DNA from 2 places in the Mechercharimyces mesophilus genome. Region 2 is predicted to be linked to the other one. Evidence: predicted binding sites of a transcription regulator. Region 2 holds the regulator's gene; the other holds the start of a gene.

Region 1 (16,703 bases), on a different contig from region 2:
ATTTTGAAGTAAGTAGTCAATGGTAGGCACGGCAGCTTTGATTCGTGTATCATCCGTGACCCGCCCGTCTTGTAATGGTACATTAAAATCGACGCGACAAAATACCCGCTTGCCTCGAACATCCACATCGGTGATTGATTGCTTGTTCATGTTAAAAGCCTCCTGGTTTCCTTTCTTGTTGCGTCTCATTGAAGCGTACAGGAGAGTATCTCCTCACATCGCTCGCCATCGTTTTTCCACACTCAACCATGTTTTATCATCGTACTCTCCTTTATTTTAGTTCTTATCGCCCCCACTTGGCAATATACACCGCTGGAACCATCCTATCATCCGATTCCTCATTAGATGGTTATAAACCCCTCCAAAAAAGCCGAAAGCGAAGAGTTGTTTTCTCCCGCCCTCAGCTTTTTGTCTTGATCCAATCCATCATTTTATAACCCTTGCTTCGCCATATATGCCGCTAGATCTACTACCCGACTCGAATAACCCCATTCGTTATCGTACCAAGCAACTACCTTCACCATGTTCCCTTCCATCGTCATCGTCGTCAGACCATCTACAATAGAAGAATGAGCATCACCATAGTAGTCACGCGAAACCAAAGGTTCATCCGAGAAAGCCAAAATTCCTTTTAGATCGCCTTCTGCTGCCTGTTGCAACGCTCCATTCACCTCATCTACGGTTACATCTTTCTCTAGCTCCGCCACGAAATCGACCACGGACACATTGGGCGTCGGAACACGCATAGCAAAACCGTTTAATTTCCCGTCCAGTTCAGGCAATACTTTCCCTACCGCTTTGGCCGCCCCCGTCGTTGTAGGAATGATGGACATCCCTGCCGCACGAGCACGTCGCATATCTTTATGAGGTAGATCCAATATTTGTTGGTCATTGGTATAGGAATGAACCGTTGTCATCAAACCACGCCGGATGCCGTACAACTCATGAAGTACTTTAACGACAGGTGCCATACAGTTGGTCGTACAAGAAGCGTTAGAGACTACCTGATGCTGATGTGGATCATATTGACCTTCGTTTACTCCCATCACAATCGTTAAATCCTCATCTTTAGCAGGAGCGGAGATAATCACCTTCTTCGCCCCACCTTGTAGGTGCTTCGCTGCATCTTCTCTTTGCGTAAAGCGACCCGTAGATTCAATCACAATTTCCACGCCCTGCTCACTCCAAGGAAGTTGTGCTGGGTCACGCTCTGCATAGACATGTATGGCCTTTCCATCTACCATAATGCCATTGGCTGTCGCTTCCACTGACACATCTAAACGTCCATGTATCGAATCGTACTTTAGTAAATGAGCCAAACTGTCCGCATCCGTTAAATCATTAATCGCCACCACTTCTACCTCAGGGTGATTTAACATCGCCCGAAAGACACAGCGTCCGATTCGTCCAAATCCGTTAATGCCAATTTTTGTTTTTTGCATGTTGTCATCCTCCTCCATCATTCTTCCTTAATGTGTTCCTTCTTATTTCTGTTGATCCAGCATTGCGCGTGCGGCCGCTTCATCCGTGATGAGCCGGTTTGTTTTCATTGTGGCACAGATCGCTGCAATCGCTTCGGCTTTACTTGCACCACCTGCTACCGCAATCACTGTTTGAACGCGTCGCAAATCCTCAATCTGAAGTCCGACCGTGCGGCTTTTATATACCACTTCACCGCCACGATCCACATAATAGCCAAAAGCTTCACCGACAGCTCCCGCGCTACGTAATTGCATCATCTCTCGCGCAGGAAGGTTGCGACGCATCGCCATCGCTTCCGCCTCTCCAATTCCATGAATAACGAGGCTAGCAGAACGTATATCCTTTAACACTCTCTCCACATGCGGCTCGCGCGCGATCACTTCATAGGCATCCTCACTCAACTGATCGGGTAAATGCATCAATTGATATTTCCCACCTGAATGTTTGGCCATGTTGGATACAATGTAGTCTGCCTCCAATTCAACCGCTTCACCCAATCCTCCACGGGCAGGAACGAAGGTACATGTGCGCAAGGTAGAAGAAGGGATCATACGCTCTGCCACCGCCGCCATCGCCGTCCCGCCTGCAACCGCAATCACACTATCTGCGCTGGCCGTTTGTTGCACGAGTTTCGCCCCCGCCTGTCCCATCTCTTGCTTGGTCGCCTCCATCTCGTCAGCATTCCCTGGAACAACAACCACCTCTTCGAGATTCAAGTGAAAACACAATTGATCCTCTAGCTCAGTTAATCCAGTTAACTCCTTCATCACTGGTTCTAACCTATCCAAGATTCGGTTTCCACGAGGAGCCAACGTCATTCCCTGTGCTTGAATCGAAATCAAGTCCAACTCACGTAAGAGCTCCACTTCCGCCCGTAAGATACGCTCACTCACCTTCATCGCTTGCGCAAGTCCGCGTCGCCCTACTGGCTGTTTCCATTGAAGATGGCGCAAAATCTCATATCGTTGGGACATCTTCTCTAATGCATCCGGAATCAAGACTTGTTGGAGACCAATCAACTCGTTAATATTCATGATCCACCCCCTAGAGGGACCTAAAATGTCCCGGTGTTCAAAATATGTCCCGATATCAGCAAAAAAAAGAAGGCAGGATATTGCTTACTTTTCTCACCTTCTATTCTACACCATCATTCATAGCGCCGTCTATGGGTAGAAGACGCAATTCGCATTTCTTCACGGTATTTGGTCACCGTCCTTCTCGATATCTGAATCCCTTTCTCCGATATTAAGGAAGCAATCTTTTGATCCGATAGAGGTTTTTCTTTATTCTCTTCAGCAATCATACGCTCTACCCACTCTTTTACTTGATAAGCGGAAGCATCTCCTCCAGTATCCGTTGCCAGTCTAGCTGGGAAAAAGAAACGAAAAGGATAAATCCCATACGGTGTCTGCATATACTTATGTTGCGTTGCCCGACTCACTGTAGATTCGTGAATGGAAAGTTCTTTTGCCACCTGTTGTAGCGTAAGCGGTTTAATCAAGCCTTTGCCATTTTCAAAGAAATCTCGTTGCTTGCGCACAATGCAATCGCTAACCCGTGTAAGGGTGATTCGACGTTGTTCCAAATTTTTCAGAAGCCACTTTGCAGCATGAAAACGATTTTCTAAATAGCGAGTGGCCTGCTGTGCCGCCTCATCTTGTGTCCGCATGAGTTGTTCGTAGTAAGAACTAACACGCAGACGAGGTAAATACGGTTCATGAACAGACACCTCGTACTCACCCTCGCTCCAATGCACAATAACATCAGGAATAAGGTATCGAGGTGGATCCGTCACATAAGCCGACCCCGGACGCGGATCCAACAGCGTAATTTGGTCGATCGCCTGCTGCACTCGTGACAACGTTACATTTCGCGAACTGGCGATCTTTTGTAAACGATTTTTGGCTACATCACTGAGGTGATGACGAACAATCGATAGTGCCACGTCATCTACTACTACTTGGCGTAATAACTGTAGCTCCAAACATTCAGCTAAAGTACGAGCTCCAATTCCTGCAGGATCCAGCGATTGTACAATTTGCAAACATCCTTCATAGGTTGCTCCGCTTAGATGAAAGCGCTTACATATTCTTTCCTTCTCTGCTTGAAGATAACCTTTTTCATCGAGATTGCCAATCAGATGCTGACATACCTTCACTTGCTCAGGATCCAATGCCAACTCACGTAATTGATTCTCCAGGTAACTAGACAATGATTCCGCCGCTTCAGGATAGCGCTCCACCTGAGATTCTGTCTGCACACTTTTTTGTGCAAGGGCAGGGCTTCCTCCTGTTTGCACCTTAAGCCACGCTTCCATCTCATCGCGCTCCCGCGCTTCAAATGGTTCTTCCGCTTCTAATAAGGGATTATCCACGACCTTCTCGTGCAGAAAAGTGAGCAAATCATACGCCGGTAGCTGTAAGATATGAAGTGCTTGGCGCAGTTGAGGAGTCATCGTCATACTCAGTTTCTGTTCTTGGCGAAATCCATACCCCATGGAGAGAGTCATCGGTTGATACTCACCTCCGCTTCATTCATTTCTTTATTGTATGTGGCAACTCCCCTCAAGGATGCCACCAGTTTTTCACTTGTATCTTTATCTTATCATAAGTAGAGTAAAGTGAGAGAAAAAGGTGCTCTTCTTTCTATTTACAAAAAAATCCTTCTCCCCATCGTTAGAGAAGGAACACCTCTTGCCTTTCTCTTTCAAATGAGTTATAATGATTTTTGTTGTTAAGAAAAGATACATTCTATGCGCCTATAGCTCAGGGGATAGAGCACTGGTCTCCGGAACCAGGTGCCCAGGTTCGAATCCTGGTAGGCGCGCCAATCGTATAACGGATGAAAATACACTCCTTCGAAGCTTCTCTAGGAGTGTATTTTTTCATATTTGGGTATATATTGTTTGAAGGAGCAAAAAAACATTTGACCTTTATTGACCTTTTAGTTTATGATTACACTAAGTCGTGATAAACCTATGAAGGAGGGAACATTGTCATGAACTTAATCCCTTATGTTGTCGAACAAACCAACCGTGGTGAACGTTCCTACGATATTTACTCCCGCCTGTTAAAGGATCGGATCATCTTCATTGGAAGTGAGATTAACGATGCTGTGGCGAACACCGTCGTGGCGCAATTGCTTTTCTTGAGTGCCGATGATCCTGAAAAAGATATTCACTTATACATCAATTCGCCCGGTGGCTCGATCACCGCAGGCTTTGCCATCTATGATACGATGAAGTTGGTCAAATGCGATGTACAAACCATTTGTGTGGGGATGGCGGCATCGATGGGGGCTTTCCTCCTTTCCTCTGGAACTCCCGGTAAGCGTTATGCTCTTCCTAACAGTGAAGTAATGATTCACCAGCCATTAGGAGGCGCACGTGGTCAAGCGACCGATATTGAAATCGGTGCCAAGCGGATCCTGGCCATGCGCGATAAAATTAATAAGATGTTAGCTGAACAAACGGGACAAAAATTAGATAAAATCGCAAAAGATACGGATCGTGACTTCTTTTTAGAAGCAGATGAAGCCAAAAAATATGGACTGGTTGATGAAGTGATCGCTCGTCCACCATCAACGAAAGCGTAAACTTCGTCTTAAAACAGCAAGGACCTTCTCAACGAAACGTGAGAAGGTCCTTATTCTATTTAGAAGATTAAAGGCATATGACACAGACACGAGCGTTTTCTAACTCGGGCGCTGTTCCTGCTCACCATCCTCCATATCTATTTATCAAGGCTGTTTCTTTATCCTTCAATATTCTGTGCTAAGTAAGGAGATACCGCAACATTAAGCGGACGGTCGATCGAAAGCTGTGAGGGAGCAAAGGTGTTGTTTTCTGTATAGACCACCACAACGGTATGATTAGCAACAAAATAGACAAACGTCCCACTCGGTGTAATATCTACCGATCCTACAGGTCCCTCCACCACAATATCTTCTGCCAGTATCGATTGATCTTTCGTACGAACCACAACCAGTTCGGCTAGCTCCTCACTCCGATTATTGGTGATGTAGATAAATTGATTATCTGGTCGGATAACAAAATCAACCGGATCTTCGAGTTCGAATTGTTTAATTAGGGAGTTGTCAGAAGCATCAATTACAGAAATAAGACCCACTTGCGTATCAGCCATCTTATTCGTCAATACATACACCAAGGAATCGTCTGGGGTAACCGCAATCAACTCTGGTTGAAAGATAACCACATTATCCACAGTGGTATGGGTAGCGACATCGACAACATCAATCACATTACTAGTAGAGGCAACATAGATGGTCGTTCCCATGGTATTCATGGCTAGATCTCTCGGAGATCCATCTACTTCCACCTGAACGCTTACCTTGTTGTCCGAGACCCGAATCACAGATAGATAATCTGATCCTTCATTGGAGACATAGATGGCCTGGTTATCTGGCGTGGCAACAAGTGGACCCGGGCTTTCCCCTATTCCATCTATGATCGTCGTTAAAATGCTCTGTGTTGCCACCTCAATCACGGAAACAGAGTTATCTGTTTTGTTAGAAACATAAACATATCGATCATCTGGACTGATAACGATGGCCGCAGGCCCCATACCCACATCGATTGTAGCCACCACTTGACAGGCGATTACATCCATCACCACCACTTGATTTTCGTCATCGAGAATGACATAGGCCAGTTTTCCATCTGAAGTAAACACCGGTTTTTCAGTGGAAACCCCACCCACAGGAACACCTGCAACGACCTGATTAACCAACGTCAACGAATGGTCAACGGTAGACTGTGTAGTCGGTGTTAAGACAAAGTTGAAAATTTCTTCACCCGAGAAACCAGACTTAACGATATCAAATACGTTCGTATCTCCCACGGAGACGCTATCTTTTGTTTGTTCCAATAAAGCCCCACTGCTCGCCGCCTGAATAGATGGCTTTTCGAGTAAACATACCTCTACCCCATCCAACAAAATTCCCGCTCCCCGTGCGAAAGCTTTCTTCCTGATGGTGAAACATGCTTTCACCGCATGATCCGGCGCAGGAGAGCTTCTATAATCTATTGTTTTGAAATCACCTGTTTTCCCTACTGGTAATTCATGATCATCCAACACCACATCCAGGCCAATGCCCACACACTCATCCTCAGCAGATAGATACGTCCATTGAATTTCAATCGTCGGCTCTGGTTTCGGGTTGCTTTTCGCAATCGACAGCCGCAGTTGAAAGCACTCCCCTGGCTCAATTGCAATCTCTTGGCAGAGGGAAGATTCCGCTCTACCCCCAAACAGGTAAACGCGATAATCACTCTGCTCCTCTCTCGAAGCAAAAGAGATCAGCGCAGCATTGCTCTCTTTCCAAGGAAAGAGTCCTCCGTCTTGAAAAGCTCCGTTTATCAACCGGTTCCTCGCTTTTGTCATGAAGACATTCCTCCTCTCTTGGAGAGTATATTCAGACTTCAAAGAGAATGAACAATCTATGTACAAATATTTCGTCATCTGATCGCATGACAGAAGAGTGGCTAAACCCTCTTCTATCCACGTCACAATGGCAAGCGGTGCCTCCCTTTGGTCTATTGTTCTATAGAACAACGCCCGCATGGAAAGGCACCACTTTCCACCATCCATTTGTATGAGCTCTTCTGACACACTCTAAATCAACATCTCACGTAAACGCTGAACATGCTCTGGCGTCCCACTGATAATCAGACGATCTCCCGAGAGAAGAATGGTATCCCCCTGGGGAATGATCACCTCTTCTCCTCGGAATACGCGAATGATCAAGGTATCGCCGAGGAATTGTAAGTCACGTACCTTCCGGTTATGAAAGCGTTCGTTCAAGAGCGGAATCTCCTGCATATATCCTTCGCTCTCCGACAACATCGTCACCAGAGAGGGATGCTCAATCAAAGAGAGGAGCAACGTTTTATTGGCAAGAAAAGAGGAGAACAGGTGGATTTTCGAGTCCTTGGGTAATTGCAAGCTGGCTTTATCCTCTCTTCTGGCAACAACTTGCTCTACTCCCGCCTGTTCAGCAGCGATGGCAAGTTCTACATTTTTTTCATCGTCATTTGTGAAGAAGACAATAATATCGCTATCAAATACCTGCTCCTTCTCTAATGCTTCCTGATTAATTGTCGGCAATTGAATAATCGGGTAAGGACGCTCGTTATTTGACTCTAAGTTTGACTTATCCGAACCATAAACAGATACTCGGTAACAATCGTTATACAAGTCCTGGGCTAATGTTAAGGTGACCATATTGATCCCTACCAAGGAAACTTGCTGTTTGCACTCGGTCTGTCGATCCGGTAGCATCCTTTGAAACAGAATGGGAGAAATGAGCGTCGTCAGTACAGCCGCTAAGACCAGAGCCGTATTCATCGTATCGTCAATGATACCAATCTCAATCCCAATGGCCGCCGCAGCAATCACCAAACTTAACTGGGAACTTAATAGCAATCCAGAACCCAGCGACTGCCGCCACGAAAACCAGCGACGAAAAACGAGTACAGTTATAGACCGAGAAAAATACGCCGCGAAGAGTAAGAGCGGTAGCATCAACAATGCTTTTGGCTCTTGAAGTAACCCTCCTAAATCCAGTTCCGCTCCCACCATCACGAAGAAAATGGGAATCAGAAACCCATATCCAAATGCATTTAGTTGTTGTAAAAACGGTTTGCTTGGATACATCAGCGAGAGAATGACACCTGCAAGGAAAGAGCCTAAGATATTCTCCGCACCTACCCCTTCCGATAAGGCAACGAAGAACAAGATGAGAGCAAACACACCCCGTGTTCCGATCGAGATCGTCTCCACCTTCAGGCGTTCCGTAAGGTTAAAAGGTTTGAAAATCTGAATTAAGCGATAGACCACAAAGAAAGCAACAAAGAGCAACAACAGCCACAAAGTGCTGGCAACACTTTCTCCAGAGCGAATAAGTGAAACATGAACGGCTAACAACAGCATAGTAACAAAGTCGGCGATCACGGCTGTTAGCAAGATGGACTGACCATAGGTGGTCTCCAAAAAACCTTTATCTTTTAGAATCGGCAGGGCTATACTTACCGAGATCGTCGAGATGATTAATGTCATAAAGAAGACATCATCCACAAATCCGAGTGCATGAATGATCCAAGCCATACCAAAAGAGAGCACCAGAATGGTGAGGAAGCTAACCACGCTGATCACAATGGGATTTCCTGCTTTTTTATCCTTCTTCTTATTACTTTTCTGAATGAGATCAAAGTCGATCTCCAAGCCACTTAAAAACATCAAATAGATAATACCAAGGGTAGAAAGCAATTCAAGAAATTGATCTTCATGAATAACTTGAAACCCACTTTTCCCCAAGACAATCCCAATGATGATCTCAGCTACAACCACCGGGATAAATCTTAGCTTAAAGCGGTGCAAGATGATCGGGATGAGAAAAGCGGCAGTCACCACGATCATAAGTGATGTAACTGAATGATGTCCCTCCATATGCGCCTCCTGTATCACAACCTGTAGTTGTTATAACCGTTTTTAGATAAATACAAACGTCTTAGCAACACGCCCAAATTTCATCTAGATGAAGATGAGCTAAGCTTAAGAATCAAAAAGCTACCACACAGGATGGCAGCTCATAAGGGATGCTTTCCTATTGCATGCGCTCGTGTTCAATCAGTTGCGACAACCGCTCAACCGCTTCCACTTCATCTGTTCCACTCGCCGTAATTTTCATCTTTGCACCCTTTGCCACAGCTAAGCTCATCACGCCCATAATACTCTTAGCATTTACTTTTTTCCCGTCCTTCTCGATGAATATCTCTGAAGCAAATCTATTGGCCTCTTGTACAAATCGAGCCGCAGGGCGTGCATGTAAGCCGGTATCCAGTTGCACCGTCACTACCTTGTCCACCATCACCCACACCCCTTTCTTTATTTATGTGCATCCATTTCGTCCGAGCCGGTGTAACCCTCTCCATTCATTTTTTTCACCCGGTCGGCGATGTCATTAATTTTACGCAAACGATGATTAACAGCCGACTTGCTCACTTGGATCGGCAAAAGCTTCCCCAATTCCGTCAAACTAACATCCGGATAACGGATACGCGCTTCCGCAACCTCCCGCAATCGCTCCGGCAACTCTTCCAGACCCATCTCACGTTCAATCAGACGAATATTTTCCACTTGACGCATACTGGCTTGAATTGTTTTGTTCAAGTTAGCCGTTTCGCAATTGACCAATCGGTTGACAGAGTTACGCATATCCTTCATGATGCGTACATCTTCAAACTGAAGTAGAGACTGATGAGCACCAATCAAGTTTACTAACTCACCAATCTTATCTGCTTCTTTCAAGTAAACCACATATCCTTTTTTCCGTTCAATCACTTTTGCGTGCAAATGATAAATTTCCATTAATTCGCACAAGGAATCAGCATGGTCATAGTACGTCGAAATGATTTCAAGGTGATAAGAGCCACTATCCGGGTTATTGACGGATCCACCCGCTAAAAATGCACCACGCAGATACGAGCGACGGCAACACTCGTCTTGGATCAATTCGGTTTGGATGCCCCGCAACCGCTCTACACCTGTTTTCATGATTCTCAAGTGCTCCAAAATTGCACTGGCTTTTTCCACTACCCGCACGTTATACACATTGTTCTTTTTTAGTCTGGCTTTTTTACGCACCATGACTTCGGGTTGTACTTCATACAACTGCTTAAATAGACTAAAGATCCTACGTGCAATGGATGCGTTCTCTGTATATAGATCCAATACTAACCTCTTGTCATAGATCGACAGCGATCCAATGACACGGACAATCGCAGACAGTTCTGCACGTGCACAACAAGGAGAAAGTGCAATTCGGCTCAGTTCGTTTTTCATCCTACCCGTAAAGGACATGGCTCATTCCTTCTCTCGTTCACCCGCTAGAATTTACATCTCTTGTACTAGCCGTAAAATATGTTGACTTAAACGCTCCATATTATGGCGAATAACCTGGTCGTGATATTGAATAAAATTGTCTTCAATCACGCGATATCCGCTCTGTCTTAGCCGATCCACATCAGGATAAACCGGCTCAGCACCCTCTTCAACATAAGGCTTCAACAGGGAAGGAGCAGCGATTTTGTTATTAACCAACACAGTATCCACGATACGCATACCGATATGTCGATCGATCGCGGCGAGGTGGTCATACATCGAGTAACCGTCCGTTTCTCCGGGTTGTGTCATGACATTCCCGATGTAAACTTTACTTGCACGCGCCTGCTGAAGAGAGATTGCCATCTCTTTTACTAACAGGTTGGGAAGCACGCTGGTAAAAAGGCTTCCGGGTCCGATAACAATAACATCCGCTTCCGCAATCGCCACGAGAGCTTCTTCTAGCGGACGTGGTTCAGGCGGTTCTAAAAAAACTTTCCGAATTTTTTTCCCAGCCTTCGGAATTTGTGATTCCCCCCGCACAATGGTCCCGTCCTCCATTTCTGCTGACAAGACGACATCTTGTTCACTAGCTGGAAGAACACGACCACGGACCGCCAACACCTGACTCAATTCTTTAATCGCTTGCGTGAAATCCCCTGTAATTTCCTTCATCGCCGCTAAAATCAAGTTGCCTAGTGCATGTCCCCGCAAACCATTGCCATTTTGAAAACGATGTTCAAATATCGATTTCAACAGGGGCTCCGCATCAGCTAAAGCGAGCAAGACATTACGGATATCCCCAGGTGGAGGCATTTGTAGATCATTTCGTAGTCGACCAGAGCTCCCTCCATCATCAGCGACCGTTACAATCGCTGTCAGCTCCAACGGATGCTGTTTTAACCCGCGTAATAAAACACCTAGCCCCGTACCACCACCAATCACCACCACGTGGGACTCATGCTTTCCTCCCATCTTCCATTCACCTCTCTTTCTTGCCAACCTAACTTACCGGTCTTTCTCTGCGTCCCGATGAGCAACTTGACAGCGCTCATGCTCGCGGAACTGGTGGTGAAGGTACTCAGCAATCGCAACAGAACGATGCTTTCCACCGGTACACCCAATCCCAATCACCAATTGTGACTTTCCTTCACGATGATAATGTGGGATTAGAAAGGTAAGAAGATCTTCCAGCTTGCTCAGAAATAACTGTGTTTCTGGCCACTTCATCACGTAATCATATACCTCTTCGTCTTTCCCCGTACGAGGTCGAAGGGACTGGACGTAATGAGGGTTTGGAAGAAAGCGGACATCAAACACCAAATCTACATCGAGTGGCAATCCATGTTTGAAGCCAAAGGAGAGGAACATGACAGACAGTTGAGGCTGTTCTTGACTAAATTGATGGATAAGTTTCTCCTTTAACTCTCCCGGTTTCAATCGACTCGTATTCACCACATCATGCGCCCGACCTTTAATCTCATCCAACAATTTTCGTTCACGATGGATCCCTTCGAGTGGTGTTCCATCTGGAGATAGGGGATGATGGCGACGTGTTTCCTTATACCGTCGTACCAGGGTTGCATCATCTGCATCAAGAAAAAGGATTTGATATTTTATCCCATGATCTCCCAATTTATCTAAGGTGCTGACGAGGGAAGAGAAGAAATCACGTCCCCTTATATCGATCACAAGGGCGGCTCTTCTTAGTTGTCCTCCCGATTGTTCAATCAGATCCACAAACTTGGGTAGCAAAACGGATGGTAAGTTGTCAATACAGAAAAAACCAAGGTCTTCCAGGCTTTGCACAGCAACGGTTTTCCCTGCTCCTGACATTCCTGTGATAACGACTAATTGAATTTCACGCTGTTTTTCTTTCATATTTCCATCTATCCCCCCTTTTCGCACTCCATCAGAAGTGTCGTTGATTCGATGCTTCATTCCCAGTAGATTCGTTCGATTATGGTCAAAGCGATCCCGTTACTTTCTCTTGTCTTTCTTGTGTTATCGCTTGCATAAACTCCTGCTGGAAATACTTCGTAACCTGCTGCATTACTGCTTTTCGGGTGAGCACCCCAATAAACTGATGTTGCAAATCCACCACAGGAATATAGGAGCGATCAGTCAACACCTCAAACGCAAAGGAGAAAATGGAATTAGGCAAGATGGCGCCATGATTCTCATCCATCGCATCACGTACTTGATGTTGTTTTAATTGAGAGAAGTCAATTTCGTGACTCGTCATCATATAATCCAGAATATCCGTCTTACTGATGATGCCTTCTACCACACTTGTTTCACTAATGACTGGAACAGAAGAGTATCCTTTACGCGTCAATACCAAAAGCGCACGATCTAGGCTCCACTCTGGTCTAACCGTAACTGCCTTTTCTTTGTTTGTGATCAGAGGAGCAATTTCTTGAGAAAATAAGTAACGCGCATCTTCCAACATGTTCTCATACCCCTTTTCTTACGAGCAAATGGAGGCCTTTACTCTTTGGGTTATTATCTAACTTTTAGATGTAGAATGAGACCCCTCTTTCAATTGCTCTTCAAGCTCTTCCACATATTGTTGCAGTTCCATCGCAGCGATACTACCGTCCCCGGTTGCCGTCACGACTTGACGCAAGGTTTTTTCTCGCACATCCCCAGCGGCAAAAACACCTTTCATGCGCGTATGCATACGTTCATTTGTTTCAATGTAACCTGCTTCATTGGTGATTCCGAGGTCACTTGCCCAATCCGTTAGCGGGTCCATCCCAATATAGATAAAGACGCCATCTGCGGACAGTTCCTTTACTTCATCCGTCTTGCGATTGCGTATTTTAATTGATTCTACTTTGTCTTCTCCTTGGATCTCTTCCAAAGCGGTATCCCAGATAAAGTCCATTTTCTCATTCTGGAAAGCGCGTTCCTGAAGGATTTGTTGTGCACGTAATTCGCCACGGCGATGGATAACCGTAACGCTGGAAGCAAATTTCGTGAGGAAAGATCCTTCTTCAACAGCAGAATCACCGCCACCGATTACGTAAACCTTCTTATCCTTGAAAAAGGCACCATCACAGACAGCACAGTAGGAAACCCCTCTACCAGATAGCCGGTCTTCGCCCTCCACGCCCAATTTTTTGTGTTCGGCCCCGGAACTAATAATAACCGCCTTCGTTAAATAACTTTTCTTCCCCGCGTGCACTCGTTTATAAGGACCTTCTTCCTCAATGCCTGAGACTGCACCGTATTGATACTTCGCACCAAACTTCTTCGCATGCTCCATCATCTTATTCGAAAGGTCTGGACCCAGTATATGATCAAAGCCAGGGTAGTTCTCAATATCTTCGGTATTGGCCATCTGTCCCCCTGGTACTCCTCGTTCCAACATCATCGTATGCAAATTAGCGCGGGCAGTGTATACAGCGGCTGTCATGCCAGCAGGGCCTGCACCAATAATAATACAATCGTAAATTTGTTCTTCCGTCATGGTATCAGTCACCTTTCCACAATCGTTCGTTTCTTAAGGCAAAGTTGCCCTCTTTCTTTCTTCCCCAATAAAAAGTTATTCAATCCTGTCTATCTACCCTCACGAAAATAAAAGGAAGCGCAAGGCTCCCCTTTTATTTTCGATATTTTCCTAAGAAATTTTCGATCTGTTCCTGTGTTTTCGCCTCACGGCTAGGGAGCCTCCCTACCTCTTCTCCAGCTCGAAAAAGAATAAAGGTAGGTATGCCTTTCACTTGGTATTTTTCTGCTATTTGACGCGATTCATCCACATCAATCACGCCAAACTGATAGTCCGCTCGAAAATCTTTCTCTGCACTCTCTACCGCCGAAGCAACCCGCTTACAATCTACGCACCAATCCGCTTGAAATTCTACGACGACTGCTTCCGATGCGATGAAACTTGCCATCGTTTGTCCATCTAGTTTTTTCATCATTCGCCACATCCCTCTTAAGTGAATACCCCTCCATTGTTGGCTGAGATCTTCGTTTCAATGACTTGAATCTTACTCCGAATGGTGGAGGTTGAAATGCGGTACTTTTGTGCCAGATGAATTTGCGTCACGGGAATACCGTGTTTCTTGGCAACCATATACTCAATCGCAGCCGCCCATCCTTCTTCTTTACGTAGCGGAGGAAGTGGATCTGGCTGTTGAATAAAGGAAAACCAGATTGCTTGAGCGTCCCTTATTTGTTTTTTTGAGTAATCCTGCTGCATTCGTTCTAAACAGCAGTGAAGGACACGTTGCCACTGATCAGATGCTTTTCCTAATGGAAGCGAGTCCAGCTCTTGCTCTTTCCCCTGAAACCACAATCGATAAGGAGGGGTTGCTTCCATCTGGCAGAGTGCCAACAGTGCCGCTTGTTTGAGCAACATCATCTCTTCCTTAACCACGAGAAATGCACGTAGTTGCGCTTCAGCCTCTTCATCTGCTATCCATCCCCATAGACGAATGACGCGCAGGCGATCGGCTTCTTCTCCGTGATAAAGGAGCCAATCCAGCATTGCACGGAAAAGCGGTACCTGACCAATGAAGAGTGGTAGGGCATCAAACGGCTTATGCAATAAATCCATATAAGGAAGCTGGTAATGATAGTCAATCTCGATTCGCGCGTCTTTATCCTTCCTAATCAAGATCGGAAGGAGATCGAGATAAAAAGAAGCTACCTTGTCTCTCTTATCAAGCGAATGAAGATGTGCCCAATAATGGCGAGCTTTTTGGAATCTCCCCACATGAAGAGAGGCCACAGCTGCATAGTGATACAAACTCGGTTCAGGGTCACTCTCCAATATCACTAGGCGAGAAAATTCACGATAAGCCACTTCATGCTCTCCCAATACCCCCATCGTCGTCGCCAATTTATACATATGCTCCGGTTGAAGAGGCACAACCTTCTTCAAAACGGCTACTAATGTTGCTTTTTTCGTATACTCCTTCGTCTGCTCATAAAAAACCGTTAAATTGCAAAGTGCATGCAGGTTGGAAGGGTCACGTTCTAATACTTCTCGTACTGTTTCGATCGCCTTTTCTAACTTCCCTATATAATAATATGCTAATGATAAGTTATTTCGTGCAGCCAAAAAATCAGGATAATCGGCAATAATTTCACTTAATACAGAGATGGCTTTGCCAAAGCGGTTCTCTTCTAGATCCGTTCGCGCCTCTTCATGCCGACGCAACCAGTCCTCTCGCTCAGCAGGTTTGCGCACCTCACGTCCTAATTCAAAGGCCAACATCTCCAGCATCTCTTCTGCTTCATCTGCAAATTCCCCATCAGGATCATCCTGTAGATAAAGAAGGAGAAAAGCTTCTGCTTGTTCAAAATCCTCCATGTTGGCAGCATTGTTCGCCATATAAAAATGGCACTCGTAAAGAGAAGAGTCTACCTCGGTAATCACCGTATGGAGAACCTCGTTCGATTCTTCGTATCTGCCCATTTCGGAAAGTATTCCTGCTAAATTGCAGTGATTCACAGCATTTTGTGGCTCTTTCTCTGCTGCAATCCGAAAGTATTTGAGTGCTTTATCGTAATGGTGTTTGTCTAGAGAACGCACAGCTCTTTCAAAAAAGAAGGCCGCATCCAAACGTAGACGTACCACATTCGTTTTATCTTCTTCCCATGTAATGGATTGTCTCTTCATATTCATCATCCCACCCTATCGGTGGTAAAGTACTTTGCAAAAGTATACCACACTTTTTTTTGAATCACATCCCAGAACGGAACATCGTACTGATGGAACCACCTGTTTGAATTAAACGGATGGCTTCGCTTAAAAGCGGGGCGATGGGCAACACTTCATAAGAAGGTTGAGAGAGTGGTTTTTGCAGGGGCAAAGTGTCAGTAATCAATACACGTTCGATCCAATCGTGCTCTAGTCGCTGCAGAGCAGGACCCGAAAAGATAGGGTGAGTAGCACATATGTATGCTTTATTGGCCCCTTTCTCCCGCAGATGATCCACCACATTGATAATCGTCCCTCCCGTATCGATCATATCTTCAATAATGATCGGAGTATGTCCGCTTACTTCTCCTACGATATGCGTAATACTGGCTACATGACGGTTCGGACGCTTCTTTAACATGACCGCAAAGGGAGCATCCAAATAAGTTGCTAACTTTTCCGCCATCTTCACTCTGCCCGCATCTGGAGAGACGACCACGGGATGCTGAATATCCTGCTTGCGTAAGTACTCCGTTATCCGATCCAATGCAGTTAAATGATCGACTGGAATATGAAAGAAGCCTTGGATAGCTGGCGCATGGAGGTCGATGGTAATCACACGATTAATACCCACAGTCTGTAAAAGATCAGCCACAACCTTAGCA
Region 2 (16,703 bases):
CGAGCCTGAAGCTTTGCTTTTCCTGTGGGTTACAAGCATTTCAGCTGATCAAGGGACCAACCGGTAAGCCGACATTATGGCTGGGTGGTGGAGAGTGGAATCCAGAGGATGTAGAGAAAGGCTCTGTTTCCAATCCAGTCCGCTCTGCACAAAGGAATACCTAACACCAAATGCCGTGTGTAAACGTGAGGGAAAAGCAGGGGAAGGCCACCTCATAAGGCGTGTTTGTTCAATGAAGAAAGGAGTGAGCCGTCATACTGCTCACTCCATTATGGTGCTATTCCTTTACTTTTCCTTACCCATTTCTTTTTAATTTTCCTGTCCGCATGGCATATCGCTCTGCATGGGCGAAAATCCAGAGTCCGACAGGGATTAATATGATTCCGATTACCAGCAATTTAATGAGGCTGGGCAATACTTGGGCCAACGTAGCTCCGTCTAACAATGTGGCTCGCGCTCCCTCCAGCGCATACGTTCCAGGCGAAGCATAGGCCAATGGATGAAGCCATTCCGGCAACACTTCCACAGGGTAATAAATACCCGAAACCAGCATGATGACCCCCTGGATAATATGCGTTCCCTGAGCTCCCTTCTCAGGTGAGAGCAAAGGGAGAACGGAAGCGATGATTCCGAGTCCCATAAAGGCGGGACTTCCTACAAACAGCACGACGACCGAGCGGAGTAATGAGGCAGTATCTATCGATAGATCAAAGAAGAGTGCGACCACCAACAAGACGATTACCGTGCGTAAGATGCCATATAAAACGGCAAATAGGCACATTCCGAACAAGTGTGTGACGCGATGAATAGGGGCCATAAAGGTGTATTCGATCGTACCTTCCCAGCGCTCCCATGTAATGGAGTTGGACACTTCCTCAAAGAGAACGGACATAAACCCCCAGAAAAGCGCACCAATGACCAAGTAGAGAACAAATTGATTCTGATCGGCGGCGCTAACTTGACCCGTTAGTCCAATAAGTCCAATCGTAAGCGTATTGATGACAGTATAGAAAAGAAAGACCATCTCCCAAGCCCAGTAGCGGCGAATCAGTCCGAAGCTTCGTTCTACAAAGGCATACATAGCAGAAAAGGCAAACATTGCTCTAATCGCGTTCATGCTGTCCCTCCTCCCAGTCGACACCGGTTAGTTGGAAGAAAACTTCTTCTAACGAATCGGTGCCCACTTGTTGTTTTAGTCCAATAGGTGTATCCAGGGCGACAATGACGCCTTTATCAATGATCGCAATACGGTCGCACAGTCGCTCTGCTTCTTCCATGTCATGTGTCGTTAGTAACATGGTCGCATCGTGTGTCTTCTTCACTTCTTGCACAAAGCGTTGCACTTCACGCTTTGAAGTGGGGTCGAGACCGGTCGTTGGTTCATCTAATAGAACCAAGGTTGGGGCGGTCATCAAAGCACGTGCAATCGCTACTTTTTGCTGCATCCCGCGTGAGTGTGTCTCGAGGGGAGAGTAAATCTTGTTGTGAGGGATCCCCAGCCGTTGTAGAATTTCCAGCGCTTTTTCCTGCCCGCTTGCCACGGGCAGGCCATACAGACGCGCGGCATAACGCAAATTTTCCATTGCAGATAGCTTTTTAAAGAAAGAAGCCTCCACAGAAACACGGTTGATCCACTGACGAATCTCTGTGGCATGTTCGACTACGTCTTTGTCAAAAATCGTGATCTTTCCGCTATCCGGAAGAAGCAACGTAGAGAGCAAGCGAATCAAGGTGGACTTGCCTGAGCCGTTCTGGCCGAGAAGACCAAAAATCTCTCCGCGATGAATGGAGAAGGAAACATGATCGACCGCGTGGACCCACTTTTGTTTACCGCGATAGAGATTGCGCCACGTTCGACTTCCCTCTTCATACTCTACAAACTTCTTCGAAACCGCATCACAGCAGATGGCTATGGGTGCCGGCTGTTGTTTCTCTGCAAGGTTTTTCTCTTCCGTAGGTGTTGCTATTTGGACTGGGGATACCTGTACGGCTTTAGACAATCCAATCACACCTTTCTCTTAGATTGATTTCGCTTTCTTCTTTACAAGAATGAAGGGGCCGATGGAAAGACCATTGACCGTTTCGGATTGCTCTGCCTGTTGTAGTTCCCCGCATATTCGATGAAAGAGAGCGGGGCGCCACACTTTAGCAGAAGTGATTTCATGAGCGAGATCTTTTTGACGTTCTTTGGCTAAGCGTTCATGTGCATACCAGTTAAATTCCATTTGTAATTCCTCCTTAAAATTAGAAAAAGCTACGGGTTCTGTCTTGAACCGGTAGCTTTGATAAAAATGCCAATTGAGAGGCATAAAAAAGCCACAGGTTGCTTATAGGCAACCTGTGGCTGATGAAGATACGTCAGAAAAGACGCAACTTAAGCCCGTAGAGGTCGCCGATGAGATGGCAGACGGATCCCGTTCGTAAGCATGGCAATAGCTTGTCGAGCAGACAGACGGATCCCGTCCGTGAGCATGGCAATAGCCTGTCGAGCAGACAGAGAGACCCCATCCATGAGCATGGCAATACCCTGTCGAACAGACAGAGAGATTCCGCTGTTGGATTGCGTAATTCGTTGTTTCATCATCGACGACCTCCTTTCCTCAATTGGAATGATTATGAATCCTTTACACTATAACTCGGAAAGATAAAGAAGTCAACGCCTTTTTTGAAAAAAGGAGAAATGAATGAAATCTGTGCATTTATCTAAGAAAGGAATCGCTGTAGAGAAGGAATTTTTACCGGAGTGAGCGATGCATCTGGATAGGGATCATGATATGATTAGAAAAGAGAATAGTAGAACCTTTTTAAAATGAGCGGTTCCGCCCGATTAGGGTAGGATAGATAGGAGGCAAGCATGAGCCAAAACGATACCCAGACAGAGAAATGGAATCAGGACGGTTCGGAAGCAGAGATCCAGTTTGAAACGGGAGAAGATCCGGAAGAAGAGCTGACGGCAAGCTTTCATCAAGAAACCGGTAGTCTCCAATTTATACATGAACAGGAAACGAAAGAAGAACCTGTAACTGAAGCTGTAACAGATGAGGGGCAGCCGGTGTTGGAGGAGGTACAACCAGCCAAGGCAAAGGATCAGCCAGCTCAAGAGACGGCTCATGATGAAAAGAAGGAAGCGAAAAAGCCAACTTCTACGTTTCAAACAGAGACAGAATGGGTAAAACCAGAAGAACAGAAAACGAGACGTAGCGAGCAACGAATCGAAAAAGAAACAGAAAAACCGCGTCGTCATCGCAAGTTGGCTACACAGCGCTTGAAAGAGATTGAAGCAGAGCGACTGTGGCGTGATAAGCGCATGAAGCAAAATCGGCAGTATGTGATTGAAGAATTGCCTCCTGAGTTAAAGGAACGAATTCAGGATATTACGGAAGAGAAGAAAGAAACCTTTAACACCTTTGTGTTGAAGGCGTTGGAAGAAGCATGCATGAAAGATGAGTTGGAGAAGGTCCGTGAGCGGGGCTTGTCTGAAGGAGAAGATGCTCTCCTCATTCAAGATCCAGAGCAGGGTCAGCTCCGTTGTTTCCCAGCTGACTTCTTTACCCCGCAAGAGCTAGAAGATTTATCCTTCATTGAAGGGAAATACTATGCGAAGCGATGGGCAAAGACGGAGCAGGGTTGGCAACAAATCAACAAGGGATATTTTGAAGCACTAGATGATCAAGATCCTCCGTATATTCAAATAGTAGATAATCAGACGGTAGGAGAATGGGCTGTTTATCCCTTTGGTTTCTTCGAAGATGGTTGGAGATGGGGGATTTATGACTACTACGTTGTGATCGAAGTAGTCGGACGCGAAGATAGTAAAGAAGGCTTGTTATTAGACGTATATGTCAACAATGAATTGATTGATTCCGTACGTAAGACGCAAGCGGTTCATGAGATCATCGTTCGTCATTACCAAATGTAAAGCGTGAGCAAAAATCCCTAATTATACAAGCATCCGTCGGAGACTACTCCGACGGGTTTTTTCGTGAAAGAAGTGGGGAGCATGCCACGGAAGTTATCCACAAAAACTGTGGATAACCGTTGTGGATAACTTCTCTCCGTAGGATAAAATGACAAGAATGATGTGGGATTGGGAAGTCTATCTGAGGAATCATCATGGGCTTCGTAACGGCGTATATAAAATATAGATGTAAGAGGAGTCGATGGAGGATGAAACAACGGCAGGCGATTATATTTGATATGGATGGAACCCTTTTTCAGACAGAGACGGTGGCCGTCCCTGCTTTTCGTCGCATGTTTGCTCGCTTGCAAGAGGCGGGTTTGATCGGAGAGACGCAGTGGAGCGCCCGCGAAATTGAATCGGTTTTTGGCATGACTACCGCTCAAATCTGGGAACGCTTATTGCCACAAGCAGAAGAGGATGTACGAAAACGAGCGGACAAGTGGCTTTTAGAAGAGGAATTGAAGCTGATCGAAGCAGGTGAAGGATCGCTTTATCCGAATGTAAAGGAAACAGTAAAAGCGCTGGCTTCGCTTGGTTGGCCCCTGTTTATCGCTAGCAATGGCATTCGCCCTTATGTAGAAGCGATTGTTCAGCATTATGGTCTCGATCCTTATATAAAAGGGATTTACACCGCAGGTGACCATGATGTCAAAGATAAGGCGGAACTTGTCCAGCAATTACTGCAGGAGCACTCACTAAATGGAGGTTATATGATCGGTGATCGCCACTCGGATGTAGAAGCAGGCAAAGCCAATCAGCTAACTGTCATCGGTTGTCAATATGAGGGCTATCCTTACTTTGGCGAGTCGAGGGAGCTAGAAGAGGCTGATCAGGTGATGAGACACTTCTCTAGCCTTTTGTCTTTGGTGTCTGACGAGTGAACGAGCGTGGTCAATAATCAGGTGGGCGCACATATGAAACATGGAGAAAAAGGAGGTGAGATCCATTGAGCGCAATATGGATGATATCGACCGTGGAGATGGCTTGGCGCCTCATATTGGCTGCGGTGTTAGGCGGTGCGATCGGTTGGCAACGAGAACATAATAATCACCCGGCTGGTCTGCGCACCCATATGCTCGTCAGCTTGGGGGCGGCGCTAATTATGCTCTTATCCATTTATGGCTTTAGTGATTTTATGAACGAAGACCAAGTGCAATTTGATCCTGCTCGGATTGCAGCGCAAGTCGTTAGTGGAATTGGTTTCTTAGGGGCTGGGACCATTATGCGTCATGGCGTGACCGTGAGTGGCTTGACGACCGCCGCCTCGTTATGGGTGGTTGCGGGTATTGGTCTGGCGATTGGTGCCGGGTTCTTATGGGGAGCGGTGATTACCACGGTTCTCTCCTTACTCAGTCTCGAATTTCTCAATAAAGCAGAGCACTTATGGATGCGTGATCAACGATTGCACATCCTGCGCATACGTGTGGCGAGCCGTCCGGGTGTATTAAAGGAGCTCTCTAGCTTCCTTGAAGAAAATGAAGTCAATATTCGTAAGGTCAAAGTGGCAGAGGAGACACGACAAGGAAATATTGATGTTACGTTTACGCTTCGTTTGACAAGTGGAGAGACCACTATGATTGACCTGATGGAAGAAGCACGTCTGGTTGATGGGGTTATCCGTGTTTATTCGGAATAAACGTTGCTACAATGAATGAAACCAGCCTTTATGCGAAAAAATAATAGGAAAATAGGCTCCCCCCTCTTGCATTTTTAGCAAGGGGGGGTATAATGGAGTTAAAGGTCAAAGATAGTCAAAGTCAATTTAGGAGGTTGTCCCATGTCGAGTATCTCAGACATCATTGAACGTCACCTCCTACAGATATTGCGTGATAGTAACGAAGGAACGATAGAGATTAAACGAAGTGAGCTCGCGGAGTTTTTTCAATGTGTTCCGTCCCAGATCAACTATGTCATCTCCACACGGTTTACCGTCGAAAAAGGTTATTTGGTTGAGAGCAAGCGAGGTGGGGGTGGTTACATCCGCATTCGCAGAGCCCAGATATCTTGTGATCAAGCTTTGTTTGATGTACTGATGCGTCATATTGGTGCCAGTAGCAATCAGGCCAAGGCGATGGCAGTGATCGAGCGGTTGGTGCAAGAGGGATGGATGAAGGAACGAGAGGCACTTTTGATGAAGAATATGGTATCACGCCATGTACTGGAGCTTCCCATTCCTGTACGAGATCAAATTCGTGCACGCATGTTGCGAGCAATGGTGATAGCCTTGTTCACTGAGAAAGGAGAGTGACGGTGATGCAATGCACACAGTGCGGCGAACGGCCGGCAACCCTTCACTATACGAAGATTATTAACGGAGAGAAGACGGAGTATCATCTCTGTGAAAGCTGTGCGGAAGAGAAAGGAGAACAGATTCCGGGAATGGAATCCGGTTTTTCGATCCACCATCTCATGTCGGGACTCTTAAACTTGGACGTAAATGGATCAAGTGGGCAGCCGGGACTTGTCGGTCGAGATCAATCCGTACGTTGCCCTTCTTGTGGCATGACGTATCATCAATTTAGCAAAGTGGGTCGGTTCGGCTGTAGTGATTGCTATCAAGCGTTTGGGAAGCAATTGCCTCCGCTTTTTCGCCGTATCCACGGTCATACCACTCATCGCGGAAAAGTACCAGAGCGCGCGGGGGGTAGGCTGAAAGTTCGGCGTGAGATGGAGCAATTAAAGCAGAAGATGGAGGAAGCCGTGCGCGAGGAAGAGTTTGAACAAGCGGCGGGAATCCGGGATCAAATACGCACATTGCAAGAGAAATTGGATGATGAATGAGGAGGGAGTTGGATGTCATTCCAACGTTTCATCGATGAAGCCGTGAGTGAATGGATGCGTGGCAAGGGCCCCAAGTCGGATATTGTCATCTCTAGTCGGGTGCGCATTGCACGCAACCTTGAAGGCTATCCGTTCCCCCTATTAGCTACCAAGGAACAGGCAGAGGATGTACTTAATTCTATTGAAAAGACGATGGCAGATACGGAGGAAGAGCTCCCGTTTCAACAGCACGAATTTATTCGCTTGGAGAGTTTAAGCGAACTGGAAAAAAGGGTATTGGTAGAGAAACACCTGATAAGCCCTCATCTCGCTGAAGAGTCGCATCACGGTGGTGTGGTTTTGAGTGGGGATGAAGCGGTTAGTATGATGATTAATGAAGAGGATCATCTACGCATTCAGTGTTTGTTTCCTGGCTTTCAGTTAAATCAAGCGTGGGAACTGGCCGATAAAATCGACAATTGGTTTGAGAAGCGGGTTACCTATGCTTTTGATGAAAAGAGTGGATACCTGACCAGTTGCCCAACCAATGTGGGTACGGGTGTCCGAATATCTGTCATGTTGCACTTGCCAGCATTGGCATTAACGCAACAATTGGCTCGCCTCTTGCAAGCGGCGAATCAAGTAGGGTTAGCCGTGCGCGGGATCTATGGCGAGGGTAGCGAAGCAGTCGGCAATCTTTATCAGGTGTCCAACCAAGTCACGCTGGGTCACACCGAAGAGGAGATTATCGAGAAGCTACAAGGGGTCGTCAATCAGATGATTGAACACGAACAGCGGGCGCGTCGGAAGTTGATGGAAGCAAGGCCGGTACAGTTAGAGGATCGTGTTTATCGTTCGTACGGTACATTGCAATATGCCCGTGTGATAGATTCCAAGGAAGCGATGCAGCGACTATCTGATATCCGGCTGGGGATTGACCTCGGTTTAATCTCTCATCTAGCGGGAACCATAATGAATGAGCTCATGGTGATGACGCAACCCGGATTTTTGCAACAGCATGCCGGTGAGTCGCTGGATCCGGAAGAACGGGATATTAGACGTGCGATGATTATTCGTGAACGTTTGACTTTAGCCAATCATAGATAAAAAATAAGTGAGGTGTTGGATCCATGATGTTTGGTCGATTTACCGAACGTGCACAAAAAGTGTTGGCGTTGGCACAAGAAGAGGCCGCTCGCCTAGGGCATAGCAATATTGGTACAGAACATATCTTATTGGGTCTAGTCCGAGAGGGAGAAGGCATTGCGGCTAAAGCGATCGTCAATCTTGGTTTGGGATTGGAAAAGATACAGAATGAAGTGGAATCACTAATCGGTCGTGGGCAAGGTGAACCGAGTAACATTGCCTATACACCACGAGCTAAAAAAGTGATCGAGCTATCGATGGATGAGGCGCGTAAATTGGGACATACGTATGTGGGTACAGAGCATCTATTGCTCGGCCTCATCCGTGAGGGCGAAGGAGTAGCTGCCCGTGTCCTCAACAACTTAGGTGTTAGCTTAAATAAGGCGCGGCAACAAGTGTTGCAGCTCCTCGGTAATAGTGAAGCAGTGGCTGGCAATCATCAAGGGGCGGGGACGAATGCGAACACCCCCACCTTGGATAGCTTGGCACGTGATCTGACTGTTGTTGCGAAAGAGGGCAATTTGGACCCGGTGATTGGACGCAGTAAAGAGATTGAACGGGTTGTGCAAGTACTCTCCCGCCGGACAAAGAACAATCCTGTCTTGATCGGCGAACCGGGAGTGGGGAAAACGGCGATTGCTGAAGGATTGGCGCAACGAATTGTGGATGGGGAAATTCCTGAAACGCTCCGTGGAAAACGCGTGATGACCCTTGACATGGGAACGGTTGTCGCAGGCACCAAGTATCGTGGAGAATTTGAAGATCGCCTGAAGAAAGTGATGGATGAAATTCGTCAAGCGGGCAATATCATTCTCTTTATCGATGAGTTGCACACACTGATCGGAGCAGGGGGAGCAGAGGGTGCCATCGATGCATCCAATATCTTGAAGCCGGCTCTGGCGCGTGGAGATCTGCAATGTGTGGGTGCGACGACGTTGGATGAATACCGGAAGCATATTGAGAAAGACGCCGCTTTGGAACGTCGTTTCCAACCGATTACGGTAGATGAACCGACACCGGACGAAGCGGTACAGATATTGGAAGGATTGCGTGATCGCTACGAAGCTCACCATCGGGTGAAAATCACAGACGAAGCGATTCAGCAATCCGTCAAGCTGGCTGACCGTTATATCACGGATCGTTTCCTACCCGATAAGGCGATTGACCTGGTGGATGAAGCCGGTTCCCGTGTACGCCTTCGTTCGTTTACGGTCCCACCAGATCTCAAAGAATTGGAGCAACAGCTGGAAGGCGTGAAGAAAGAAAAAGATGCTGCTGTACAGAGCCAAGAGTTTGAGAAGGCAGCTTCTCTACGTGACAAAGAACAAAAGTTGCGTGAAGAACTAGAAACCACTCATAATCAGTGGAAAGAAGATCAAGGGAAGACCGACTCCGAAGTGACCGCGGAGGATATAGCGGAAGTGGTTGCCAGCTGGACGGGAATTCCTGTGCGTAAACTAGCAGAGGAAGAGTCGGAGCGTCTCTTAAAGTTGGAAGAAGTGTTGCATGATCGAGTGATCGGGCAAGATGAAGCAGTGAAGAGCGTTTCCCGTGCGGTACGTCGTGCCCGTGCTGGTTTGAAAGATCCCAAACGTCCGATCGGTTCCTTTATCTTCCTCGGACCAACCGGTGTAGGGAAAACCGAGTTGGCGCGTGCTTTAGCCAATTCGCTCTTCGGCGACGATGACGCCATGATTCGGATTGATATGTCGGAGTATATGGAAAAGCATGCCACGAGTCGCTTGGTGGGTGCTCCTCCAGGATACGTGGGTTATGAAGAAGGAGGGCAACTGACGGAGAAAGTTAGGCGCAAACCTTATTCCGTCGTTCTGCTAGATGAAGTGGAAAAAGCCCATCCAGAAGTGTTTAATGTGCTACTGCAAGTGTTGGAAGATGGTCGCTTGACGGATGGAAAAGGGCGCGTGGTTGACTTCCGTAACACCGTTATCATCATGACCTCTAACGTTGGTGCCAACATGATCAAAAGCAATAAGCAACTTGGCTTTACGACCAGCCAGAGTAACGACTATGAAAATATGAAGTCACGGGTGATGGAAGAATTGAAGCGCTCCTTCCGTCCGGAATTTCTAAACCGTATTGACGATGTGATTGTCTTCCATTCCTTAGAGGAAACCCATCTACAAGAGATCGTCTCGCTTATGGCTGATGAGCTACGCAAACGTCTACGCGAACAGGATATCGACTTTATCTTATCGGATGAGGCGAAGAAGCACCTGGCCAAAGTTGGTTTCGACCCAACTTATGGTGCAAGACCATTACGCCGCGCTATCCAGAAGCATATTGAAGATAACTTGTCTGAAGAGTTGTTGCGTGGGAACATTAAGCACGGTGACACAGTGCATATCGATCTAGAAGGTGATGGCCTTGTCGTGAATCCAGTCAAGAAAAAGACAACCAAAGAGAGTCAGACAACGAAGTAATTGACCGGAAAACATCGAAACCTCCCGTATACGGGAGGTTTTTCTCTGATGTTATTCTGTGACAATAAGGAGCAAAAAGCATGCGATGTTAAGGGTCAAAACGGCTTCAGGTAATCGTATGAATCATAGTAATTGGAGGAAGAGTAGGGGAGGTATCCCTCTGCTTCTTTTCCTTAGATTTTTAGCTTAGACAACTCAGGCGATGCTGGATGATTGATAGGGTGTTATGGTTAGCTAACATCCTTCCTTCTTCTTGACAGGAGAGATCGAGGGGGATACACTTATCTTTAATTAAAGATAAATAAGCAATGAAGGTGCTGTCTATGAATAGAAAGAGTAAGCAGGAAGAGCAGTATAAAAAAGGGGTTGTAAGTGAGGAAGATTTGGTAGAAAGCGAGTTGGCTGGTTATGAAGAAGGTGAGCTCGCTTTAAAACTTTTTGTCGTACTTTTTCGCTCACAACGTGCGATTGCACAAAAAGTGGCGGAAAATGTGCATTCGCAGAACTTTAATATGACAGAGTTTGCTGTATTGGAACTTCTCTATCATAAGGGAGACCAGCCGATTCAAAAGATTGGTGAGCAAATTCTTATCTCCAGTGGGACCATGACGTATGTAGTAGATAAATTAGAGAAAAAAGGCTTATTAGAGCGTAACGCTTGTCCAGAGGACCGACGCGTCACGTATGCTACAATTACAGACAGAGGAAGAGAAGTGATGCAAGAAGTCTTTCCTCAACACCAAGCCCTGATTGAAAAGATATTTGCAGAGCTGTCAATAGAAGAAAAAAAGACCCTAATGACCCTTCTTAAAAATATTGGCTACCAAGCAGAGCGTAGCTAAACTTTTTTACTCTTAGAAGTAGTCGTGTGTTGGCAATGGCCGTGTCACTTTTGTTTGATCGAAAGTATGGATAATTCACAGGCAATTTTGGTATTCTGTATGTAGGACGCAAAACGGCGAGTGCTGGACACACTCACCGTTGTTACTGAGAAATTACATGGACACAGAGTGGCGCAATGCCGAACCCATCAGGGTACCACGAAAAGTAATCTACCCCTTAAGGTGTGCTAGACCAGGGCGGATAGATTACTTTTTTCGTATGTTGAGCACAAATTCGGCTACTTTGACAATTTTCTTTCATAATAGATCATAGCGGTATCCATGTTACTGTTTATGGATGGACTTACTCTTGTATACTAACTGGTTTGCTACAATAAACGCCCCTCGCTAAGAGACGAGGGGCGTTGTCGTACAGAGTCGACTTAGATGTTTCATTACAGATGAGTGGAATCTAAGCGGGCACTATTCTTTCCAGCTGTTAATGAGGTCTTGGTTTTCATCGATCCATTTTTGTGCGCCCTCTTCAGGGGAGCTGTCTTCGATGTATTTCATCAATGTTCCAAGTTGATCATCGTTCATTTTCCATTTTTGGAACATGTTATATACATCTTTTTGCTCTTCATCAAAACCGGTACGTGCTAGGAAGAAGATGTTATCCGGTTCGCCGTAAACCCCTTTGGGATCTTCGAGGTACTTGATATCGTATTCGGAGAAAGCCCAGTGTGGATTCCACATGGTAATGGCGATTGGTTCTTCACTTTCATAGGCTTTACTAAACTCGGCCATCATGGCAGGCTCAGAAGAGGTGACGAGATCCAAATCTAGGTCATACTCTTTAAGCATGGTTCCCGAAATATCCATCAAGCTGGTTCCTGCTTCGATTCCGATGATTTCACTATCAATATCGCCTTTTGCTTTAGAAAGATCTTCTAGCGAATTGACATCTTCCATGTATTTCGGAACAGCAATGCCAAGCCCCGTTCCCTCATACCAAGCTTCTCCTTTAATCACGTCATCCTTATATTTTTCATAAAACGGCTTGTCAGTGAAAGGAAGCCACGCTTCCGGGGCAATGTCCAGATCGCCTTCTGCTACTCCAGACCAAACAGCTGCTTTCTCCAGTTCCTTCAATTCGACTTCATAGCCTTCATCTTCAAGAACAATTTTCCACATATTGGAGACAGCGACGTTTTCCGCCCAGTTGTTAATTCCAAATGTAAGTTTTCCTTTGTCTCCCGTTGTTTCTCCGCCACCTTCTTGTCCACATCCAGCCAAGAGTAGGCTGAGAGAGAGAATGGCAGTTAAAACGAGCATGATTGACTTCCGCATGGTTGGTGATTCCTCCTTCGAAATATCGTTCATGTGTCTAAGTAGTCTTTAAGATCCTTGCTGGCAATAGCCAATGGTGTAGAAAGATAACTATGGCTACAGCTAGAAAAGGTATGTTTCGGGCATTCAGTTTCCAAGGATAACATATGTCAGTTAATCTGACGAGAGCAAGGAGTAGTGTGGTGCTTGGCAAAACGAATACGAAAGAAGTGCTCCTATGAGCTTCAAGTGTAGTTTGCTAGGGGAGGAGAGCGATTATTCCTCACACAGATAATTACCAATATTTTATGTACCAATGAGGGTGCTCATATGAGTCAGTGCATGTGTGGGGAATGGCTCAATGTGAAGCCATTCCTGTAATCAAGAGGGGCAAACAGATATGCGTTTATTTCTTTTTGGCACCTGCCGATCATTAGGCAAAGGCTGGGTAAGTTTTAGGAGGCGAAGAATCTATGTTATGATGACAAAAAGACTTCCTTCTAATAGTTTATGGAATGGAAGCCTTTTTTGTTTGGCTAATACGGAACATTATGGGGATCCTATAAGCGTATTCAGGGTCTTTCTATTTGCATAAGCAATCGTTACATATTGTATTCTGAAATGAAGTATTGCTGGAAGCAGAAATAAAATGTTACGAGAAGAGTGGTGATGACCGTGAGTGGGAATGTCAAGATCCGTGTGGAAAAAGCGACGAAGATCTTTGGCAAAAGACCGAAAAAAGGACTGAAGCAACTCAACGAAGGAAAGACGAAAGCAGAAATATTGAAAGAGACCGGTATGACGGTTGGGGTCAACCAAGCCGATTTCGAAGTGCAGACGGGAGAAATTTTCGTCATTATGGGATTGTCAGGAAGCGGAAAGTCAACCTTGGTTCGTTTACTTAATCGTTTGATTGAACCGACAGCGGGTCATGTCTATGTGGATGGAGAAGATATTGTCCGCATGGAGCCAGCAGCACTACGTGAGGTGCGTCGGAAGAAAATGAGTATGGTTTTTCAGCGATTTGCCCTTTTTCCTCATCGTACCGTACTGGATAATGCAGCCTATGGCTTGGAGATCCAAGGTGTGGACAAAGAGGAAAGAGAGAAGAAGGCAAATCAATCTCTAGAATTGGTTGGACTAAACGGTTATGAAAAGAGCTATCCGGGAGAGCTAAGTGGCGGGATGCAGCAGCGGGTAGGATTGGCGCGAGCGCTGGCCAATGATCCCGATGTTCTATTGATGGATGAAGCGTTTAGTGCCTTGGATCCTTTGATTCGTAAGGATATGCAGGATGAGTTATTGGAATTGCAGGAACGGATGCACAAAACGATTGTCTTTATTACGCATGATTTGGACGAAGCCCTGCGGATTGGTGATCGGATTGCTTTGATGAAAGACGGAGCGATTGTACAGGTGGGGACACCAGAGGAGATTATGACCAACCCTGCTAATGACTATGTGGAGCGCTTTGTGGAAGACGTTAATCTAGCTAAAGTAATTACTGCAGAGTCCGTCATGGTGCGTCCAGAAACTATACAGATGGATCGGGGACCACGAGTGGCGTTGAAATTGATGCGGGACACCGGATTTTCAACCTTGTATGTGGTGGATAAAGGGAAAAGGTTCATAGGCGTGATTACCGCTGACGATGTCAATGTGGCCATTTCTGAGGAGAAATCATTGTTGGATATTGCGATAAAAGATTTGGAGACGTCCAAGTTGGATACCGTCCTGGAAGATATGTTTGATCAGATGGCGGGTGCACGCTTTCCGTTGCCACTGGTTGATGAAGAAGGTCGTTTGAAGGGGATAGTAAAAAGAGAAAGTGTCATTGATGCCCTCGCAGGCAATTCGTTTAATGAGGAGGGAGTAAGCCATGATGGATAATCTCCCGCGCATTCCGTTAGGCGACTGGGTGGATGAGGCGGTTACTTGGATTGAAGAGAGCTTTGAGGGATTTTTTGAGCTCATCAGTAAAGGGATTGAAGGGTTTGTAGACGGGATTGTATTTTCGTTAACAAGCATTCCTGAGCTAGTGCTGATTCTTATTATCACAGCGCTTGCCTATTGGAGTAGCCGTAAATGGGGAATTACGCTGTTCACTTTGATTGGGTTGGCGTTTATTTGGAATTTAGGGTACATGGAGCAGACGATTGATACATTGGCACTCGTCTTGACCTCCGTAATTATCTCCATTATCTTGGGTGTGCCTCTTGGAGTTTGGGCCTCACAAAGCTCGCGCGTATCGAGTGTGATTACCCCGATATTGGACTTTATGCAGACCATGCCGGCCTTTGTTTACTTAATTCCGTCCATTCTCTTCTTTGGGATTGGGGTAGTTCCGGGGATTATCTCCTCTGTCATCTTTGCGATGCCACCTACCATACGCTTAACCAACCTCGGAATTCGACAAGTACCTGAAGACTTAGTGGAAGCGGCCAATGCATTTGGCTCTACTACTGGACAAAAACTGTTTAAGGTAGAAATCCCACTTGCAACGGGCACGATCATGGCGGGGATTAACCAAAGCATCATGTTGGCACTCTCCATGGTCGTAATCGCCTCCTTGGTGGGAGCTCCTGGGCTAGGTGTAGAGGTTTATCGAGCAGTCACACGGATCGAGGTAGGCTCAGGATTTGAAGCAGGGTTGGCAATTGTTATTCTAGCAATCATCCTGGATCGAATTACCCAGAACCTAAAACCCTCACGTACAAAGTAACAGTGGACATATCTAAGAGCGTATCTGTGGCAATGAAGGCTATTTAACACTGATGAAAAATTAGGATGACTGTTCTGTGAAGCGAATACCCGCATTCCTCTTCAAATAAGGGAATGCGGGTACTTTACTTTCGGAAGGGAGACCACGGAACAACCAGCACTCACACGGGTTGCTTTTGTCCGAGGGTATATGGCTTTGGATAGGAGAGCTTCTATGAAAGTAGTCCCCACGTGTTGAAACAAAGTCTTATCGAATGGGACCATAATCCTTTTATTAGGATAAGATGGAATCTAATCCTAAGAATGATTGGAAGATGGGCAAGCGGTTTCACCCTGAGAGACTCTAAGCCGTGGATCAGGTAGATAGGGGATACCGCCCGCCGAGTAACCATGCTGCGAGAGAATCTGAAATTCTCACGTGGTCAGCTTTCATCCGGGGCATGTTGATAATCCTTAAGAGCTTTTTTACGACGAAGGCGTAGATGGCTTGTACATCGGATAAAGAACATACCCTACATTCCGTTGCGATATGATCGTTGGATGGGGATAGATCGTGATGAGCTTTTTACGTAATCGACTAATGTAAACATAGAGGGTACTATCACCGATATGAGGAGAGCCCCAGGCAAAGTTAATAAGCTCTTCCGACGAAACGATTTTTCCAAGATTTAAAGCGAGCAAATAAAGTATGCGAAACTCTGTGCGTGAAAAGGAAAGCTGAGCGTGGTCTTGGATTAGAACCTCTTGACTGGCATCGAGAATGTAACCATTGCCTAATTGGATGGGCTCTTTCGAATGGATCATTTGATTGGTCAACCCCTTCTCATCATGTAATAAATTAATAGACGAAGTGACAATCTTTTCAGAAATAAAATATAGAAAAAGATCTCTTCACAAAACAGTTACTATGTACATTATTCGTTTGAGTGGATAAGCCACCAATATATATATTATAGATAGGGAGGGAAAAATCCTTTATATTTTTTAAATAGAGAAAAATAGACAGCAGTCATAGAATCTATATTGTTTGTCTTCTTTTTAGAGACAAAGGTCCTTGTGTATAAGGGAAAAAGGATAAGGGTTCTTCTATTACATTAATAAACTTCTTTTTATCTATATTTGTAAAAATGGAGGATAATATGTAGTTGGGTTTTTCTCCAACATGTGATAGTTATAAACAAATTGTAAGTGCAATAAGGAAGGAGGAAAGCGGAGATAGATCGTATAATTATCAGTAGTAGTATATTCAGAATCTTTATACTACTAATATATAATGAAAAAGAGGTGAAGAAAAATGGACATCAAAGCGACGCCCATTAGTACAGAAGAATTAAAAGGAATGACCTCGCAAACAACAGAGGAGCGAGCCATCGATTTGCGAGCGATTGACCTACGTGCAATCGATCTACGTGCGATTGATCTACGTGCGATCGATCTACGTGCGATCGATCTACGAGCGATTGATCTTCGTGCCATTGACCTACGAGCCATCGATTTGCGCGCCTAGTTGGTTCTGTTTGTGGA

What was found. Region 2 encodes CtsR, which represses protease genes until heat stress. Its sites were predicted from a motif close to ATGGTCAATAAAGGTCAAACA; they were not measured.
Region 1: a site for CtsR is predicted at 4,405-4,425, ahead of clpP (ATP-dependent Clp endopeptidase proteolytic subunit ClpP). Genes of this name have one in related genera too.

The regions. Positions count from the first base shown of each region.
Region 1 covers NZ_JCBAPH010000002.1:132,340-149,042, forward strand. The annotation lists gene AC6RGY_RS08330 (phosphoglycerate kinase) at 1-150, opposite strand, end outside; gene gap (type I glyceraldehyde-3-phosphate dehydrogenase) at 432-1,442, opposite strand; gene AC6RGY_RS08340 (sugar-binding transcriptional regulator) at 1,485-2,516, opposite strand; gene rpoN (RNA polymerase factor sigma-54) at 2,630-3,991, opposite strand; tRNA gene AC6RGY_RS08350 (tRNA-Arg) at 4,237-4,311, shown strand; gene clpP (ATP-dependent Clp endopeptidase proteolytic subunit ClpP) at 4,480-5,076, shown strand; gene AC6RGY_RS08360 (NTTRR-F1 domain) at 5,235-6,884, opposite strand; gene AC6RGY_RS08365 (monovalent cation:proton antiporter family protein) at 7,116-8,948, opposite strand; gene AC6RGY_RS08370 (HPr family phosphocarrier protein) at 9,106-9,369, opposite strand; gene whiA (DNA-binding protein WhiA) at 9,387-10,361, opposite strand; gene mgfK (gluconeogenesis morphogenetic factor MgfK) at 10,395-11,357, opposite strand; gene rapZ (RNase adapter RapZ) at 11,391-12,263, opposite strand; gene AC6RGY_RS08390 (CBS domain-containing protein) at 12,349-12,834, opposite strand; gene trxB (thioredoxin-disulfide reductase) at 12,892-13,857, opposite strand; gene AC6RGY_RS08400 (thioredoxin family protein) at 13,991-14,311, opposite strand; gene AC6RGY_RS08405 (tetratricopeptide repeat protein) at 14,326-16,017, opposite strand; gene AC6RGY_RS08410 (ribose-phosphate diphosphokinase) at 16,082-16,703, opposite strand, start outside.
Region 2 covers NZ_JCBAPH010000005.1:125,507-142,209, reverse strand. The annotation lists gene AC6RGY_RS13365 (GNAT family N-acetyltransferase) at 1-164, shown strand, start outside; gene AC6RGY_RS13360 (ABC transporter permease) at 296-1,117, opposite strand; gene AC6RGY_RS13355 (ABC transporter ATP-binding protein) at 1,104-2,000, opposite strand; gene AC6RGY_RS13350 (hypothetical protein) at 2,019-2,225, opposite strand; gene AC6RGY_RS13345 (hypothetical protein) at 2,375-2,581, opposite strand; gene AC6RGY_RS13340 (hypothetical protein) at 2,855-3,919, shown strand; gene AC6RGY_RS13335 (HAD family hydrolase) at 4,168-4,842, shown strand; gene AC6RGY_RS13330 (MgtC/SapB family protein) at 4,908-5,597, shown strand; gene AC6RGY_RS13325 (CtsR family transcriptional regulator) at 5,739-6,209, shown strand; gene mcsA (protein-arginine kinase activator protein McsA) at 6,215-6,742, shown strand; gene mcsB (protein-arginine kinase McsB) at 6,755-7,828, shown strand; gene AC6RGY_RS13310 (ATP-dependent Clp protease ATP-binding subunit) at 7,852-10,308, shown strand; gene AC6RGY_RS13305 (MarR family winged helix-turn-helix transcriptional regulator) at 10,632-11,150, shown strand; gene AC6RGY_RS13300 (glycine betaine ABC transporter substrate-binding protein) at 11,613-12,479, opposite strand; gene AC6RGY_RS13295 (quaternary amine ABC transporter ATP-binding protein) at 13,128-14,348, shown strand; gene AC6RGY_RS13290 (ABC transporter permease) at 14,341-15,180, shown strand; gene AC6RGY_RS13285 (winged helix-turn-helix domain-containing protein) at 15,645-15,983, opposite strand; gene AC6RGY_RS13280 (hypothetical protein) at 16,474-16,686, shown strand.